4 regions of the Mesorhizobium sp. B2-3-13 genome follow, and region 3 is predicted to be linked to each of the others. Evidence: predicted binding sites of a transcription regulator. Region 3 holds the regulator's gene; each other region holds the start of a gene.
What was found. Region 3 encodes LexA, which represses DNA repair genes until DNA is damaged. Its sites were predicted from a motif close to TGTTCNNNNTGTGTTCNG; they were not measured.
Positions count from the first base shown of each region.

Region 1 (4,212 bases), on a different contig from region 3:
GTCTTCAAGGTCGTCGCCAGCATGCCCACCAGTCGTTCTATCTCCTCCGTCAGCGTGACGGGCTCGGCGAGATGGCGTTCGACGGAAAGCGGCGCGACGGGAAGGCGCGGTGAGATCGCTTCGTCGAGACGGCCAAGCGCCTGGTCGAGGCGCTGGAGCAGCAAAGCGCCGAAGCGGCGGGCGAGCGGCGCGCGCGGCGCGGCCATGACGGCGCCCGCCGTGCGCAGCCCCACACTTTCCAGGCTGGTCCGGGTTTCCGGCGCTATGCGGAGGGCGGCCAGCGGCAAGGCGGCAAGCAAGGCTTCCTCCTCGCCCGATACAACGATGCGGTCGCCGCAAAAGCGTGCCGCCGCCCAGGCCGCCCCGGGCGTACCGGCAAGCCCGGCGCGGACGTCGAACCCCTGGTGGAAGAAGCGCGACAGGATCTCGTCCAGCATGGCGCGTTCACCGCCGAACAGATGGGTGCAGCCGGTGACGTCGAGGAACAGGCCGTCGATGCTGTCCAGCGCGACCAGCGGCGTGTAGCGGTCGCACCAGTCGGCAAGGCCCGCGAGCAGGCGCCGGTCGGCCTCCGGATCGGCTTCGACGATTTCGATCGACGGATGCATGGCGCGCGCATCGGCAATCCCCATGTCACGCTTCAGGTGCAGCGCCTCAGCTCGCTCGTCGAGGGCCGAGATGCGCTGCGCGTTGCCCTGGCGGTGGCTGATCACGAGCGGTGGGTGAGATGGCCGCGGATGATCCGGCGGCCGGGAACGCCAGGATTTCCCCAGACGCTGCCGCAGGATCCTTTCGGTCGCCAGATAGGGAAACCACAGGGACAGGATTCTCTGCCCATTCGCTGCCTCCACCGTGTCTTTCCTCGCCCCTTCTTTCCTCGAATCTGCGTTCATCGGGGTTCCACTCCAGTGTGAATTGTCCAGGCAGGGCCGTGCGGCTCTTGCCGATGCTGATGGTGAAGGCGGGGTAGCCGATCGAGCCGGCGAGCGGCCCGGCGACCGTGGCGCGCGGCACGGCCGGCGCCGACGCGGCGATCAGACGGACAGGCGCCGCCGTCGGTTCCGGCTCGGCCGCCTGCCGCAGCAGGAACACCGGCCGGCCGGTAGCTTGCGCCCGCGCATGCAGGCGGCGTGTCGCGGTCAGGTCGAGCCGCTGCGGATTGCCGCGGATTTCCAGGACAACGGCGGCAAGCGCGGTCATGCGGGCCGCTTCCTCGGCGACCCACAGCGCATCGACAAGCCTGGGCGCCTCGGAAAACAGCAATTGCCCGGGTTCAATGCCGAAGCAGCCATGCAGCCCCCTGGCGTAGGGAAAGCCGGCCTCGTGGAAAATTTCCGATGTCCCGATCCATAGGATGGGCAGCCCCTGCGCCCGGTTGAGGATCAGGCTGACGAGCGACAGAGCGAAGCCGGCGACGGCTCCCGCATCGCGGGTCTCTAGGCCATGGATTTCGGTCAGGGCGGCTTTCGGCAGGCCGCCGCTGAGCGCGGCATCGAGCCGCTCGATGCCGATCGGCAGGAAAGCATCCGGCAAGGCCGCGGCAAGGCCGCGCCGGACGATCGTCAGATCGCTGCCGGCGCCGGCATCAAGGGTTGCCGCCGCCGGCGCCTGCAGACGCTCGGGCAGCGTTCCCTCTATTTTCGCGATCTGGCGGCGCAGGGAAAAAACAGTCTCCCGCGCCACGGCGGTCATCGCCATGACGGTCAGCTTCCACTCACAATTGTTCCTGTTATGTTCTCTAGGATTCCAGAGGCGATCCGAAGAGTCAAGCAGAGTCATGAGGAATTTATTCCTCCCCTGGGCGACACCGGCCTATAGGCGTCATTTGCCTGGATCAGTGCGAAAGCCTATATGCCGGGATCAAAGGACAAAGCATGGCCCGCATCTACAAGACCCGCACCTGGCATGGCGAACTCGCGCCCTCGATGGAGGAGCTGGAGTTCCTGGCGCTGGAGGCCTACGCCCATCTGCCGGAGGAATTTCGTAAGCTGACCGGCGAGATCATCATCCAGATCGCCGAATTCCCGACCGACGAGATCATGGACGATTTGTCGCTGGAGACGCCGTTCGACCTGCTCGGCCTGTTCGAGGGGCGCGGCATCGCCGAACGCTGGAACCCGCAAACCGGCGAAGGCCCGAACCGCATCACCCTCTATCGCCGCGCCATGCTCGACTACTGGGCCGAGAACGAGGAATCGCTGGGCGACATCGTCACCCACGTGCTGATCCACGAGATCGGCCACCATTTCGGCCTGTCGGACGATGATATGGAGAAGATCGAAGAGGCTGCTGAGTAGACCACTTTCGTCACCCTAGGGGTCTGCGCCGCCTCGCTTGGCTCCTTGCTTTACCCTAGGATGACGAAAAGAGAGGAGCCTCCGCGCTTTCCACCTACCAGTCGCTGAGCTTGGTATCCGGCCCGTATTCCTGGCCGTCGACATCCTTCACCACGGCCTGGCCGCAGCGCATGGTCTTGGCTTTCTTGTCATAGGCGTAGGTCGGCGAGCCGAACAGATGCCAGCCCTTGTTCAGCGCCGCCGTCACCTTATGGCAGAAGCTGGCGTCGTCCGGGGCGGTGAGAAAGCGGTAGAGTTTCATCGTCCAATTCCTGTCATGTATCCCAAGTCGACGAATATCATGCGCCGATGGCGGCGGCCTTCGCCAGCAGTTTTTCGGCCTGCGCCAGGTGCAGCCGCTCGACCATCCTGCCATTCAGCGCGATGACGCCCTTGCCGCTGTTTTGCGCCAGCGCGAAGGCATCCTTCACCGCGCGCGCCTCGGCCAGCGCCTGCGCCGACGGGGCGAAGGCACGGTTGGCGGCCTCGATCTGCGATGGATGGATCAGCGTCTTGCCGTCAAAGCCCATGGCGGCGGCCTGAGCGCACTCGCGCGCAAACGCATCCGGATCGCGAAAGTCGTTGAACACCCCGTCGAGCATGTCGAGGCCGCCGGCGCGCGCCGCCAGCAGCATCTGCATCAGCCATGGCAGGAGATAGGCGCGGTCCGGCGTTGCCAGCACGCCGGTATCCTTGATCAGGTCATTCGTTCCGGCAATGAAACAATCCAGCCGCGAGGCGGGGTCACGGCCGAGTTCGGCGATGGCGCCGATGTTGAGCATGGCCTTGGGCGTCTCGATCATCGCCCATAGTTTCACGGTGTCGGGAGCAAAATTGTCGTCCAGCACATCGCCGACCTCGAGCACGTCGCGCGGTGTGTCGACCTTTGGCAGCAGGATGCCGTCCGGTTCCGCCTTGGCGACGGCCGCAAGATCGTCAGTGCCCCATTCGCTGGACAGCGCATTGACGCGCACCACCATCTCGCAGCGTCGGCCATTGTGGTCGGCATCAGGGCGATTGGCGAAAATGCCAGCCAGTTTTTCGCGCGCGGCGATCTTGTCGGCGGGGGCAACGGCGTCCTCCAGATCGATGATGACGGCGTCGCAGACAAGCTGGGCGATCTTGGCCAGCGCCTTCTCGTTGGAGGCCGGGACATAGAGCACGGAGCGGCGCGGGCGGTAGGGTTCCATGTCCGATCTATGCCGCGTGTGGTTGGTCGAGGCAAGCGTCCGCCCGGTACCTGACACGCGCCAACCGCGAAAGCTTGCGCTGCGACCCTTTGGGCGCAAGGCGATGCGAGGCTTGCGCCTAGTGCCCTATGTCCGTTTGCGGCGGTTACCAGGTCGTTCCCCGCTCCGTCTCGGCTTCGCCGAGCCACCTCTGCCCCCTCCGGAGGGAGAGGGAAAGGAGCCTGGCTGGGGCGGCGCCAACGTCCGGAACCGATGGCGGGCAGCGCACCAGCCCTGCACGAAAACTGCACTCGCCTGCGGAAAATCTCCTCCGATCCGCCGCATCGCTTCCCTGCCAGCTTGCGAGACAGGCGGCATGCACAAGCGAGCAAAACCCCGTCTGCCCTATCGGCTGCGCAGTGAAGGCTGGTGGCTGGTCGACCCGCCACGCGCCAAGCCCGCCGCAATTGTCATCCCCTTTGTCCGCCCGCATCGCGCTCGGAAAATCCATGGCCGCGGTCCGCCAATCTTCCGACGTTATCCCTAGCGCTTATGCCTGCTGTTTCATCAACTTCGCCGTGCTGATCGCCAACTACAATGTCGACCATTCCGTTGAAATGACCGGCCAGGGCATTCCCCTCGACGCCTGGTATCTGCGCTCGCTCGGTCGGGGCGCGTTTCCGGCACTCGATCGCTTCTTCGATCAT
Region 1 is NZ_VFVQ01000034.1:32,411-36,622, reverse strand. It holds gene FJ941_RS27340 (DUF6504 family protein) at 1-713, opposite strand, end outside; gene FJ941_RS29565 (hypothetical protein) at 655-1,698, opposite strand; gene FJ941_RS27330 (metallopeptidase family protein) at 1,875-2,297, shown strand; gene FJ941_RS27325 (DUF1737 domain-containing protein) at 2,392-2,598, opposite strand; gene FJ941_RS27320 (CoA ester lyase) at 2,636-3,526, opposite strand; gene FJ941_RS27310 (DUF4173 domain-containing protein) at 4,015-4,212, shown strand, end outside.
Region 1: the regulator LexA is predicted to act here: its motif matches at 1,722-1,739, upstream of FJ941_RS27330 (metallopeptidase family protein).

Region 2 (4,212 bases), on a different contig from region 3:
GCCGCCAAGGCCGGCGACATCGGCTTCTCGAAGGCGCTCGCCCAGGAAGGCGCCCGCGCGGGCATCACCGTCAACGTCATCTGCCCTGGCTACATCGCCACCGAGATGGTCAAGGCAATCGACGAAAAGGTGCTCAACGAGCGCATCATCCCGCAAATCCCGGTCGGCCGCCTTGGCGAACCGGAAGAGATCGCGCGCTGCGTCGTCTTCCTCGCTTCCGAAGACGCCGGCTTCATCACCGGCTCGACCCTCACCGCCAACGGTGGCCAGTACTTCGTCTGATCAAACCGTGTAGCCAAATCTGAAAGTGCCGGCAGTTCCGCCGGCGCTTTCATTTTTGATGCTCGCCCATACGGACACGGAAGCGGGCGCTGTCGATTCATGCGACCAGCTTAAGCCCGCTTTTCATGGACTGCTTGCGTACACCCGATTGTGACGGTGCCGGCAGCTTGGCCATATCGGCCCGGCTGAGACCTGACAGCTTCAGTGAAATCTTGCGCTTGGCGATCGGGTTGATATTGACGAAGCCGAGGACGAGGTTGCGCAGGAAGCGCCGGAACGGGGTGCGCGTGAGTGCCATGCCGGTCAGCCTGCCCGCGAGGTCAATCACTTCCTGCGCCGCTGGACGGCGAAGCGTCTCGTAAAGCTCGAGTTCGCTTTCGCCGCGGATGCCGTTGATCACGTCGCCGAGTACTTCTCCCAGCACCACGGCATCGATCAGACCGGTGTTCATGCCTTGACCGCCGGCGGGGCTGTGCACATGGGCAGCATCGCCCATGACGAACAACGACCGATGGCGACAGGACTTTGCGATGCGATGATGAACGCGAAAACGTGTACTCCAACTCAGGTCGAGCACCTTCGCCGGGCTACTTCCGCAGCAAGGATGAGCTGTTCGCCAGGGCGGCGCTGTTCGACCTGCAACTGCCCGCAACGCAGGTGACCGACCGGGCTTCCATCGGCGACGCAATCATCCGGCGTTTTCTTCGCACTTGGGAGAATTCTCCCAGCGCCACCGGCATGGTCATTCTGCTGCGCTCGGCTGCGTCCAATGAATTCGCCGCGGAGAAGGTGCGCGACGTATTCGCCACTCAGGTCCGGCTGGTTGTGGCACCGTTCGGCGACCCCTCCGACGCCGGCCGGCGCGCCGGCCTCGTCGCCAGCCAGTTGCTGGGTCTGGCGACGTGCCGATATCTGCTGCGGCTGCCGCCCGTCGTAGCCTTATCGCACGAAGAAATCATCAGGGATGTCGGTCCGGTCCTGCAGCGCTATGCAACCGGGGTGGATGCATCCTGAACCGGCGGCGAGCATTGCTGTGCGCATGATCACGACATTATCGGACCCTCCCAACCCGACATGTCCTGTTCCGGCACGCAAAGGTTAATGGCGGCAGCGCGTCTGTGCGAAACCCTGTGGTCAAGCCTGTGGATTCTCGGTGGATAAGCTGTTCACAACACAAGATATTGGGGGAACAAAAGGAGAAAAAACCGCTGACGCTGATTTGTCGCCGATTCGTTCCGGCTTTGAGCGCAATGTTAACATTAATGGCCGCGATCGCCTGCTATTCCTTAATGTCGAGTTCAGAAAGGTTAACGATTTCATAACTTTGAGCGGGGCATACCGATCCTCCCGCATCCTTCACAGGCAAAGATTAACGGCAAAGCCCGCCTAGCATAAAACGGGCCAATCCGGTGATTCAGCATGTGGTGAGACTCGAGGTCCCAAAATCCATATCTAGCCGTGAACAAAAGCTGAACCTGACGGAGTCACCGATTCGTCGCTGATTCGTTCCAGACTCGTTCCAACTGTTAAGCAAGGGCTGATTTGCGGGCTGACGCGGACGTCTTCGGAAACCGGTTGGAACATTCCGCTTTCGCTTCGCGCCCGAAATCCCTATGTGTCGGCTGTCATACGCGCCGTCCAGGCACGCTCCCGACCACGAGAGGCCAGAAAGCCTTATTTCCGAGCCGATGAACATCCAGCAGAAACACACCGAGCCGCTGATCCTGTCGGGCCGCGACGTGACCGCAGTGCTTGGCCCCACCAACACCGGCAAGACCCATCTCGCCATCGAGCGCATGGTGGCGCACGAAACCGGCGTCATCGGCCTGCCGCTGAGGCTGCTGGCGCGCGAGGTCTACACCCGCGTCTGCGAGAAGGTCGGCGCCCACAAGGTGGCGTTGATCACCGGCGAGGAGAAGATCCAGCCGCAAGGCGCCAAATATTCGGTCTGCACCGTCGAAGCCATGCCGCGCGAGACCGACGCCGCCTTCGTCGCCATCGACGAGGTGCAACTGGCCGGCGACCTCGAGCGCGGCCATATCTTCACCGACCGTATCCTGCATCTGCGCGGCCGCCAGGAAACGCTGCTGCTCGGCGCGGCCACCATGCACGGCATCCTCCAGCGGCTGCTGAAGGGCATCTCCGTGGTGACGCGGCCGCGGCTGTCGCATCTGGCCTATGCCGGCTCCAAGAAACTGACCCGCCTGCCACGGCGTACCGCGATCGTCGCCTTCTCCGCCGACGAGGTCTACGCCATCGCCGAGCTGATCCGCCGCCAGCAGGGCGGTGCCGCCGTCGTGCTCGGGGCGCTGTCGCCCCGCACCCGCAATGCCCAGGTGGCGCTGTTCCAGTCGGGTGATGTCGACTACCTCATTGCCACCGACGCGATCGGCATGGGGCTTAACCTCGATCTCGACCATGTCGCCTTTGCCCAGAACCGCAAGTTCGACGGCTACCAGTACCGCAATCTGACGGCGGCCGAACTCGGCCAGATCGCCGGCCGCGCCGGCCGGCATCTGCGCGACGGCACGTTTGGCGTCACCGGCCAGGTCGATCCGCTCGACGAGGATCTGGTCCAGAAGATCGAGGGCCATGACTTCGACCCGGTGAAGGTGCTGCAATGGCGCACCGCGCAATTCGATTTCGCCAGCCTCGATGCGCTGAAGCGGTCGATCGAAACCAACGCCCCAGTCGAGGGCCTGACACGCGCGCTGCCGGCCGTCGATGCACAAGCGCTCGAACATCTCTCCCGCGACGAGGACATCCGCGCGCTCGCAACCAACGCCAAACGTGTGGCGCTGCTGTGGGAAGCCTGCGCGCTGCCCGACTATCGCAAGATTGCGCCGGCCCAGCATGCCGATCTCATCGCCTCGATCTACATGGACCTCGCCCGGCATGGCCATGTCGACGAAAATTACATGGCCGAGCAGGTGCGCCGCGCCGACACCACCGAGGGCGACATCGATACGCTGTCGCACCGCATTGCCCAGATCCGCACCTGGACATTCGTGTCGAACCGGCCCGGCTGGCTGGCCGATCAGGCACACTGGCGGGAAAAGACGCGCGAAATCGAAGACAGATTGTCGGATGCGCTGCATGAGCGGTTGACGAAACGCTTCGTAGACCGCAGGACTTCCGTCCTCATGCGGCGCCTTAGAGAAAATACCATGCCTGAAGCCGAAATCAGCCCTACCGGAACCGTCCTTGTCGAAGGCCATCATGTCGGCGAGTTGCAAGGGTTCCGCTTCACCGCCGACCAGACCGCCGGCGGCGAGGACGCCAAGGCCGTGCGCACGGCCGCGCAAAAGGCGCTGGCCGCCGAATTCGAGGCACGCGCGGAGCGCTTCGGCGCCTGCGCCAATGGCGATCTCGCGCTCGGTTCGGACGGCACGCTGCGCTGGATCGGCGCGCCGATCGGCACGCTGGTCTCGGGCGAGGACGCGCTGAAGCCGCGCCTAGTGTTGCTGGCTGACGAACAGCTGACGGGCCCGGCCCGCGACAAGGTCGCCGCGCGCGCCGAACGCTTCGTCAATTTCCAGATCGAATCCCTGTTGAAGCCGCTGGTCGATCTGAAAAACGCCGAGCAGATTTCCGGCATCGGCCGCGGCATCGCCTTCCAGCTGGTCGAGAATTTCGGCCTCATCAATCGCCGCGACATCGCCGAGGAGATGAAGTCGCTCGACCAGGAAGGTCGCGCGGCACTTCGCCGGCTCGGCGTGCGCTTCGGTGCCTACCACGTCTTCGTGCCGGCGCTGATCAAGCCGGCCCCCGCCGGACTGGTGACCTTACTGTGGGCGCTGAAGAACGACGGCAAGGACAAGCCTGGCTTCGGCGACGTCGTCCATGCGCTGGCGTCGGGCCGCACCTCGGTGGTCATCGATCCGGCCTTCGACAAGGCGTTCTATAAGCTTGCCGGCTACCGCAATCTCG
Region 2 is NZ_VFVQ01000020.1:73,945-78,156, reverse strand. It holds gene phbB (acetoacetyl-CoA reductase) at 1-282, shown strand, start outside; gene FJ941_RS22500 (NAD(P)/FAD-dependent oxidoreductase) at 380-859, opposite strand; gene FJ941_RS22495 (TetR/AcrR family transcriptional regulator) at 808-1,296, shown strand; gene FJ941_RS22490 (hypothetical protein) at 1,436-1,672, shown strand; gene FJ941_RS22485 (helicase-related protein) at 1,971-4,212, shown strand, end outside.
Region 2: the regulator LexA is predicted to act here: its motif matches at 1,787-1,804, upstream of FJ941_RS22485 (helicase-related protein).

Region 3 (4,212 bases):
CGATCTGCGAGACCGGCGTGGTGATGGTGTAGATCAGCTTGGGCTGCTCGGCCTGCAGCTTGGCGATCATCTGCGGCACCAGCGATGCATCGAAATTGGTGTGGCTCTCCGTGTAGACGACGTCCTTGCCCTCGACGAAGCCATTATCCGTCAACGCCTTCTTGAAGCCGGCTATGGCGGCGTTCAATTGCGGATGCTCGCCGAAATTGGCAATGCCGATACGGATCTGATCGGCCGCGGCACTGCCGGCGCTAATCATCAATGCGCCTGCCAGGGCCAAGCCCGACAACCAAGCGGATTTCGATTTCAACATCATTTCCTCCCAGATTTGATCAGGGCCGCTTGGAAACGCGGCTACCACGGCGATCATGGTCGGTCCGCCGGTCGGTGTCAAACATTATATATAATTGTTGCTATGACCCAATATCATATATACTTTCGCCAGACGACGGATTGATCACGATGCGCGATGAAACGAGTTCTACAAAAACGGAAGCCGCCTATCAGCTGTTGCGGCGCGACATCCTGACCACGCGCCTCATGCCGGGCGCCCCGCTCAAACTGAGTGCCCTGCGCGGCACCTATGGCGTCGGCTGGACGCCGTTGCGCGAAGCCTTGTCGCGGCTAGAGGCCGAACGCCTTGTCACCGCCATCAGCAATCGTGGTTTTACGGTCGCTCCGGTATCGCGGGCCGAACTGGAGGACCTGGCACGCGCCAGGATGGTGGTCGAGATACCCCTGTTCCTCGAATCGATGGAAAAAGGCGGCAAGGAGTGGGAGGATGCCGTTGTCACCGCCCACTACCGGCTCTCCCGTTGCAAGACCGCGGTCGACGATCCTTCGGATGCGGCTGTCGATAAATGGGACGAGAACCACGAAGCTTTCCATGCGGCGCTGCTAAGCGCGGCGACTTCCAATTGGCTCATGCGATTCCGCTCGACCATCGCCGATCAGCTGCGACGGCATCATCGTTTTCTCGGCCTGGCGCCGACATTGCGGGCCGCGGCTGGTCTGAAGGACGGTTATGAAGAGGCAATGGAGGCATTGTGCGAAGCGATTGCGATCGAACACCATACAGCGATCATGGAAGCTGCACTCGATCGTGACGTCGAGCGGGCCAAGGCGCTGATGACGGCGCATATCGGCTATACCCTGCACGTCTATGTCCATAGCGAAGACAGCGGCGCGACCAAATACGCCGCCCGCGCCGGCAGCTTGCAAGCGGGTTCCGGGTGACTTCAATGCTTGCGCGACGCCTATTGGCATGCGCTGGCCGGAGTGGGCCAAACGCCTGGATCCATCGCCGCCCCTAAGCTACCAATCGTTGGCGTTTTGGTTTCGTTTCGTTCCACGAATAATGGATCCATAAATTGTACAATCCACCCGCGAAGAGCCCCCCGAAAGACTGATGCCAAGGCCCATCAGTGGATAGGCCACAGGCCATTAACCAAAACGATTTCAATGCCTGCCGATCGTGGAAAGGATCGGCCTCAGTCCGCTGTCGCGGCAAAAAACTTCAGACGCGTTAACAAATTCATTAAACTTTAAACGGTTGCGGAACACAACTGGAACGGATAGTGTTTGTTCTGGGTTTGTTTTTTCGATTCTGGTCAGACCTTTCGTTCAATGCCTTGGGGGCCGCCATGCTGACACGCAAGCAACATGAACTGCTGATGTTCATCCACGAACGGCTCAAGGAAAGCGGGATACCGCCCTCCTTCGACGAAATGAAGGAAGCGCTCGATCTTGCCTCCAAATCGGGCATCCATCGCCTGATCACGGCGCTGGAGGAACGTGGCTTTATTCGCCGGCTACCCAATCGGGCGCGCGCGCTGGAAGTGCTGCGGCTGCCGGACTCGATCGCGCCGGGCCTCAATGCGGCAAAGAAGTTCTCGCCAAGTGTCATCCAGGGCAGCCTTGGCCAAGGCAGTCTCGGCCGCCAGATCAGGCCGGCGACGGCGCCTTCCCGCCTGGCCGCGGCCGGCAACGACGATGACGCGGTTTCAGCTGTGTCCATCCCGGTCATGGGTCGTATCGCCGCCGGTGTGCCGATCGATGCCATCCAGCATCAGACGCATTCGATTTCGGTGCCGCCGGACATGATCATGGGCGGCGAGCACTATGCGCTGGAAGTCAAGGGCGACTCGATGATCGAGGCCGGTATCTTCGACGGCGACACGGTCATCATCCGCAATGCCGATACAGCAAGTCCGGGCGAAATCATCGTGGCGCTGGTCGACGAGGAGGAAGCAACGCTGAAGCGGTTCCGCCGCAAGGGCGCCTCGATCGCGCTCGAAGCCGCCAATCCAGCCTACGAAACACGCATCTTCGGACCGGATCGGGTCAAGGTGCAGGGCAAGCTCGTCGGGCTGATCAGGCGCTACTGAACTGGCTTGCCATCGGGCTTGTCGGCCTTTTTATAGGGGGCCAGCCCCCTCGCCTCGCGTGAGAATTTTCGCTGCTCGTGCCAAGGCCGGTATGGTCCGTCGACGGCGAATTCGACCTCAGCCGGCGTCGTGGCCGATTGGGGATCGAAGAAAACGGCGGCACTCCCCTTGCGGGCGAGCTGGCGTTTGGTGACGACGAGAACCAGCGGATTATGACAGGCGTCATAGGCGGTCGCGTCATTGACGACGATCAGGTCGGCGAAGGCGCAGGCCTTCCAGGTGTCCTTGCGATCCTCGACATAGGCGATGATCGCGCCGGAAGGGTGCCTGGCAAGGCACAGGCCTTCGCGGCAATAGAACGGCGATCCCAGCGGCAGGTCGGTGGGAGTGGCAAGATCGAATTGCCCGTCCGTCTTCTCGAACATTTCCGGTAGGACGATTGTTTCGGAGATCAGAGCGCGTTTCCAATTGTCGGCTGCGAATTCGTTCGGACGTTCCCGGTTGACGGCCAGTTCGCCATTGCCGATCGACAGAGCCACCAGCCGCGCATCTTCCGAGATCAGCACATCGGGCGCGCGCGTGTGCGATACAGTCAACAGACCGGCAAGCGCGAATGGCACCGCCGTGAGCCGGAGCCACGTCGTCGCCATCGTCGCGATGACCAACGCGACGGTGACCAGCAGCACGGATTGCTGCGAAATCAGCCCGACTCCATCGACCGGAGAGCGCTCCGATATCCACGCCGATATGGCGATCATCGCTGTCAGGCCCTTGCCCATGAGGTAGAGAGCCGGCCAATCCAACCCGAACGGCATCAGCAACGCGCTGGCGACGGCCAGGAACATCACGATCGACACGATCGGCATGAGGGCCAGATTGGCGAACAGGCTGAGCGGCGACACCCGCTGGAAATGCCAGATGGCAAACAGTGCCGTCGCGCTGCCGGCGATGATGGACGTCATGGCCAATCCACCTGTCGCCAAGAGGAATTTTCGCGTCAGAAACCCGGGTAGGGATCGCTTTGGCGGCGGAGGCCTCGTCTTTCCCGCATGGTGGTCGGCCCAGCCGGCATAGGCGCCAACCAAGGCTGCGGTTGCCGCGAACGACATCTGGAAACTCGGGCCGACGACCTCGTGCGGCGAAACCAGGATAACGGCGATCGCCGAAATCGCCAGATTGCGCATGGTCAGCGCCGTGCGATCGAACAAGACGGCGATCAGCATCACCGCCAGCATGATGAAGCTGCGTTCGGCCGCGACGACGACGCCCGAAATGACGAGATAGGCGGCGATCGAAAACAGTGCGGCGGCGGCGGCGTATTTCTTCACCGGCCGGCGCGCGGAAAACCCTGGAAACAGTGCGAAGGCGCCGCGCAGCAGACCCATGATGGTGCCGGCCACCAGCGCCATATGCAGACCTGAAATCGAGATGATGTGATAGATGCCGGTGCGCCGCATCGCTTCGTTGATTTCATCGGGAATGCCGGCCCGCACGCCGACGATCAGCGCCGCCGCGATCTCGCCTTCGGCGCCGCCAATGCTGCCCCTGATGTGGTCGGCGATGGCTTCGCGGGCATTTTCGATGCCTGAAAACACGCGTGCCGGCAGCGGCATCTCACCGGCTTCGGCGGAGATGACCGTTGGATTGCCGAGAAAGAAGCCGCTGCCGCCGATGCCGGCGAAATAGCTGTCGAAGGAGAAGTCGTAGCTGTCCGGCCGCACCGGGCCGGTCGGCGGCAGCAGTTTGGCATAGCCTGTGACAAGCGAGCCGGCGGTCATTTCGGGCGGTATCTTGCGTGCCGAAAGCCGGACCCTTTCAGGCGCGT
Region 3 is NZ_VFVQ01000007.1:198,148-202,359, forward strand. It holds gene FJ941_RS11150 (ABC transporter substrate-binding protein) at 1-313, opposite strand, end outside; gene FJ941_RS11155 (GntR family transcriptional regulator) at 463-1,236, shown strand; gene lexA (transcriptional repressor LexA) at 1,644-2,387, shown strand; gene FJ941_RS11165 (ComEC/Rec2 family competence protein) at 2,381-4,212, opposite strand, start outside.

Region 4 (4,212 bases), on a different contig from region 3:
CCCAAGCCAGCAAGAAGGCAAAGGCGGGAAAGCAAACGATGCTCAGGGCAATCCCAGCGCTTCGTCTATCCCGGTACGCATTATCGAAAGTCCAGAAGAGACCCAGCGTACCAGGGACCGCGAAGCCACAAGCGACAAGCACGAGTCCGATGATCTGAAAGCCCAGCAAGAAGCTGCCCAAGCCGCTGGCCGTAGTGCTACAGCCGCTAACAGGCAGGTAGACGCAGCATGGTGGCAGGTCGGCGTAGGCATCGCTGGCATTATTGCCATTTTGGTGACTATCGGCTTCACCATTCGCGCGACTAATGCCGCCGTTCGCTCTGCCGATCTGGCTGAAAAGGCCATTCATCTCGATAGGGAGATGGGCGAAATCCAAACGCGCGCCTACCTTGCCGTAACTGGCGGGACGGCTATCTTCAGGGGCAGCATGGAGCCGGAGGTTTTTATAAAGGTGAGGAACGGCGGCAATAGTCCCGCCTTTAACGTCACTGCCAACTACCAGCGGAATAATGCCGTTTCTTTTGACGCCAAGCCAACAGGAGGTCGTGTCGATGGGGTGGTAAGTGAGCACCCGGTTGCAAAGATCATTGGGGCGAATATCGAGAATGAGTATTCGATAGGAATTTTCAGCAAGATCGATAACGCCAAGCGGCCCGGCATCGTCGGAGGTTTCGGCTTTTACCTCGAAGGAGTTTTGGAATACCAGACGGTTTTTGATATCAAATCCGGCAGTATCGACATGGATACGACATTTCTCTTCCTGTTCGGCCCAGATAAAGCGCTGATCGAAAAGGCAATCCAAGACGGAAAGGAACTGAGGTTCCAAATGAAACTCATGCCCGCTTTCGTGTCCGGGTGGATCGTTGATTACCGCCGCATAATGAAGTCCGCTCGCGAGAAAGAGCGCCGCGACGAGCAAGGCGCCAAGAAGGCGTAGCCGCACCGCTAGCCAACACATAGCTTTTCCTTTCAGTCGGAATTTGCGAGGCTTGATGCCTTCGAACGGGAAGGAGACGAAGATGGAAGTTGAGTATCAGGACGACGACATAACGGTCATCTCGCGCAACCCATTGCAGGGCACGCTGACGCTGGTGACATATGATGAAGACGGTGATCCTTCCGACATCGACTTGACGCTGGACAAGGACACCGCCGAGGCCATGATGAGCGCCCTGATGCAATTCCTGATGGCCGGCGAAGGCGGCGACATGCCCAATTTGCAGATCGGCCGGAAATCAGAATGAGAGGGCAGGCACGGCTTGGTGCTTTAGCGACGCAAGGCGAATTAGGCTCACTCTCCGAATCGGAGAGGGCGGAAGGCTTCTTTTCCTAGCAAAATTTTTACATGTCCGAACGGCATACATCCATGCCCGGGTTTGCGAGACAAAAAAAGAACAAATCAGGATATCGGTTGTTTTTCAATTGATTGTCACCCCTTGCCAAATGAGAACAAAAAAGGTACAAATTGACAAGGATTACGGATTGTCCGGCCTTCATTGACGACCAAGGGGTGATGTATCATGGCTCAGAATTCTTTGCGGCTGGTAGAGGATAAGGCAGTGGACAAATCAAAGGCTCTGGATGCGGCGCTGTCGCAAATCGAGCGGGCTTTCGGCAAGGGCTCGATCATGCGGCTCGGCGCCAACGAGCAGGTCGTCGAGATCGAAACGGTGCCGACCGGGTCGCTCGGCCTCGACATCGCGCTCGGCGTCGGCGGTCTGCCGCGCGGCCGTATCATCGAGATCTACGGGCCGGAAAGCTCGGGCAAGACGACGCTGGCCCTGCATACCGTGGCCGAAGCCCAGAAGAAGGGCGGCATCTGCGCCTTCGTCGATGCCGAGCACGCGCTCGATCCGGTTTACGCCCGCAAACTCGGCGTCGATCTTGAAAACCTGCTGATCTCGCAGCCCGACACCGGCGAGCAGGCGCTGGAGATTTGCGATACGCTGGTGCGTTCCGGCGCCATCGACGTGCTGGTGGTCGATTCGGTGGCGGCGCTGACGCCGCGCGCCGAAATCGAGGGCGAGATGGGCGATTCCTTGCCGGGCCTGCAAGCCCGCCTGATGAGCCAGGCGCTGCGCAAGCTGACCGCCTCGATCTCGCGCTCCAACACCATGGTCATCTTCATCAACCAGATCCGCATGAAGATCGGCGTCATGTTCGGTTCGCCCGAGACGACGACCGGCGGCAACGCGCTGAAATTCTACGCCTCGGTGCGTCTCGACATCCGCCGCATTGGCTCGGTCAAGGATCGCGACGAGGTGGTGGGCAACCAGACCCGCGTCAAGGTGGTCAAGAACAAGCTGGCGCCGCCCTTCAAGGTGGTCGAGTTCGACATCATGTATGGCGAGGGTGTCTCCAAGACCGGCGAACTGGTCGATCTCGGCGTCAAGGCCGGTGTGGTCGAGAAGTCGGGCGCCTGGTTCTCCTATAATTCGCAGCGTCTCGGCCAGGGCCGCGAGAACGCCAAACTGTTCCTGCGCGACAATCCCGACACCGCGCGCGAGATCGAACTGGCGCTTAGGCAGAATGCCGGGTTGATCGCCGAAAAGTTCCTCGAAAACGGTGGCTCAGAGGGCAATGGCGATGATGGTTTTGAGGACGAAGCCGGCGCGATGTAGGGCAACGCCAGAGTTTGGCCATAAATCCAGCCTATTATCTGATGCTTAAGTAACAGAGTTCTGTAGTACCGCGTTCCAAACCGCCGGCCTTCGCGCCGGCGGTTTTCGTTTGCGTGCCTGCGTAAGTGCCGGTGCAAAGCGCGAATTGGCCCAATTCCGTGTTTCTGGACAGGGTCAAGAGCTACGGCTAAAAGGCCAACTCCATCTTCTAGAAAACACAGAGCCATCTCCCGCCGGTCCGGCCGGCGGCTCTCTTGAAAAGGCAGTATCCATGAGTGGCGTGAACGAGATCCGGTCGACATTTCTCGACTATTTCCGCAAGGAGGGCCACGAGGTCGTGGCCTCGAGCCCGCTCGTGCCGCGCAACGATCCGACATTGATGTTCACCAATGCCGGCATGGTGCAGTTCAAGAACGTCTTCACCGGTTTGGAGAAGCGGCCCTATTCGCGTGCCACCACCGCCCAGAAAAGCGTTCGCGCCGGCGGCAAGCACAACGATCTCGACAATGTCGGCTATACCGCGCGCCACCTGACCTTTTTCGAGATGCTCGGCAATTTCTCCTTCGGCGATTATTTCAAGGAGCGCGCCATCGAGCTTGCCTGGAACCTCATCACCAAGGAATTCGGGCTGAAGAAGGATAAGCTGCTGGTCACCGTCTACCACACCGACGATGAGGCGGCCGATTTCTGGAAAAAGATCGCCGGTTTCTCCGACGATCGCATCATCCGCATCCCGACCTCGGACAATTTCTGGGCGATGGGCGATACCGGACCCTGCGGACCATGCTCGGAAATCTTCATCGACCGTGGTGAGCACATCTGGGGCGGCCCTCCCGGCAGTCCGGAGGAGGATGGCGACCGGTTCCTTGAATTCTGGAACCTGGTGTTCATGCAGTATGAGCAGGTGACGAAGGAGGAGCGCGTCGACCTGCCGCGCCCGTCGATCGACACCGGCATGGGCCTGGAGCGCATGGCATCCATCCTGCAGGGGGTGGAGAGCATCTTCGAGACCGACCTGTTCCGTCATTTGATCGATGCTGCGTCCTCCGCACTTGGGCGCGCACCCGATGCGGAAACGGTTTCCTCCTACCGCGTCATTGCCGATCACCTGCGCTCGTCCTCCTTCTTGGTCGCCGACGGCGTGCTACCGTCCAATGAAGGCCGCGGCTATGTGCTGCGTCGCATCATGCGCCGCGCCATGCGCCATGCGCAGCTGCTCGGCGCCCGCGATCCATTGATGTGGAAGCTGGTGCCGGCGCTGGTGCGCGAGATGGGCCAGGCCTATCCGGAACTGGTGCGCGGCGAAACGATGATTACCGAGACCTTGAAACTCGAGGAGACACGGTTCCGCAAGACGCTGGTGCGCGGCCTTGGGCTGCTCTCCGAGGCGACGGAGAAGCTCGGCGCCGGCGACATGCTGGATGGCGAGACGGCATTCAAGCTCTACGACACCTATGGCTTTCCGCTCGACCTGACACAGGACGCGCTGCGCCAGCGCAGCATTTCGGTCGATCTTGCCGGATTCACCAATGCGATGGAGCAGCAGAAGGCGGAGGCGCGTAAGCACTGGGCCGGGTCCGGCGAGGCCGCC
Region 4 is NZ_VFVQ01000010.1:74,922-79,133, reverse strand. It holds gene FJ941_RS14065 (hypothetical protein) at 1-937, shown strand, start outside; gene FJ941_RS14060 (hypothetical protein) at 1,020-1,244, shown strand; gene recA (recombinase RecA) at 1,521-2,621, shown strand; gene alaS (alanine--tRNA ligase) at 2,893-4,212, shown strand, end outside.
Region 4: the regulator LexA is predicted to act here: its motif matches at 1,446-1,463, upstream of recA (recombinase RecA).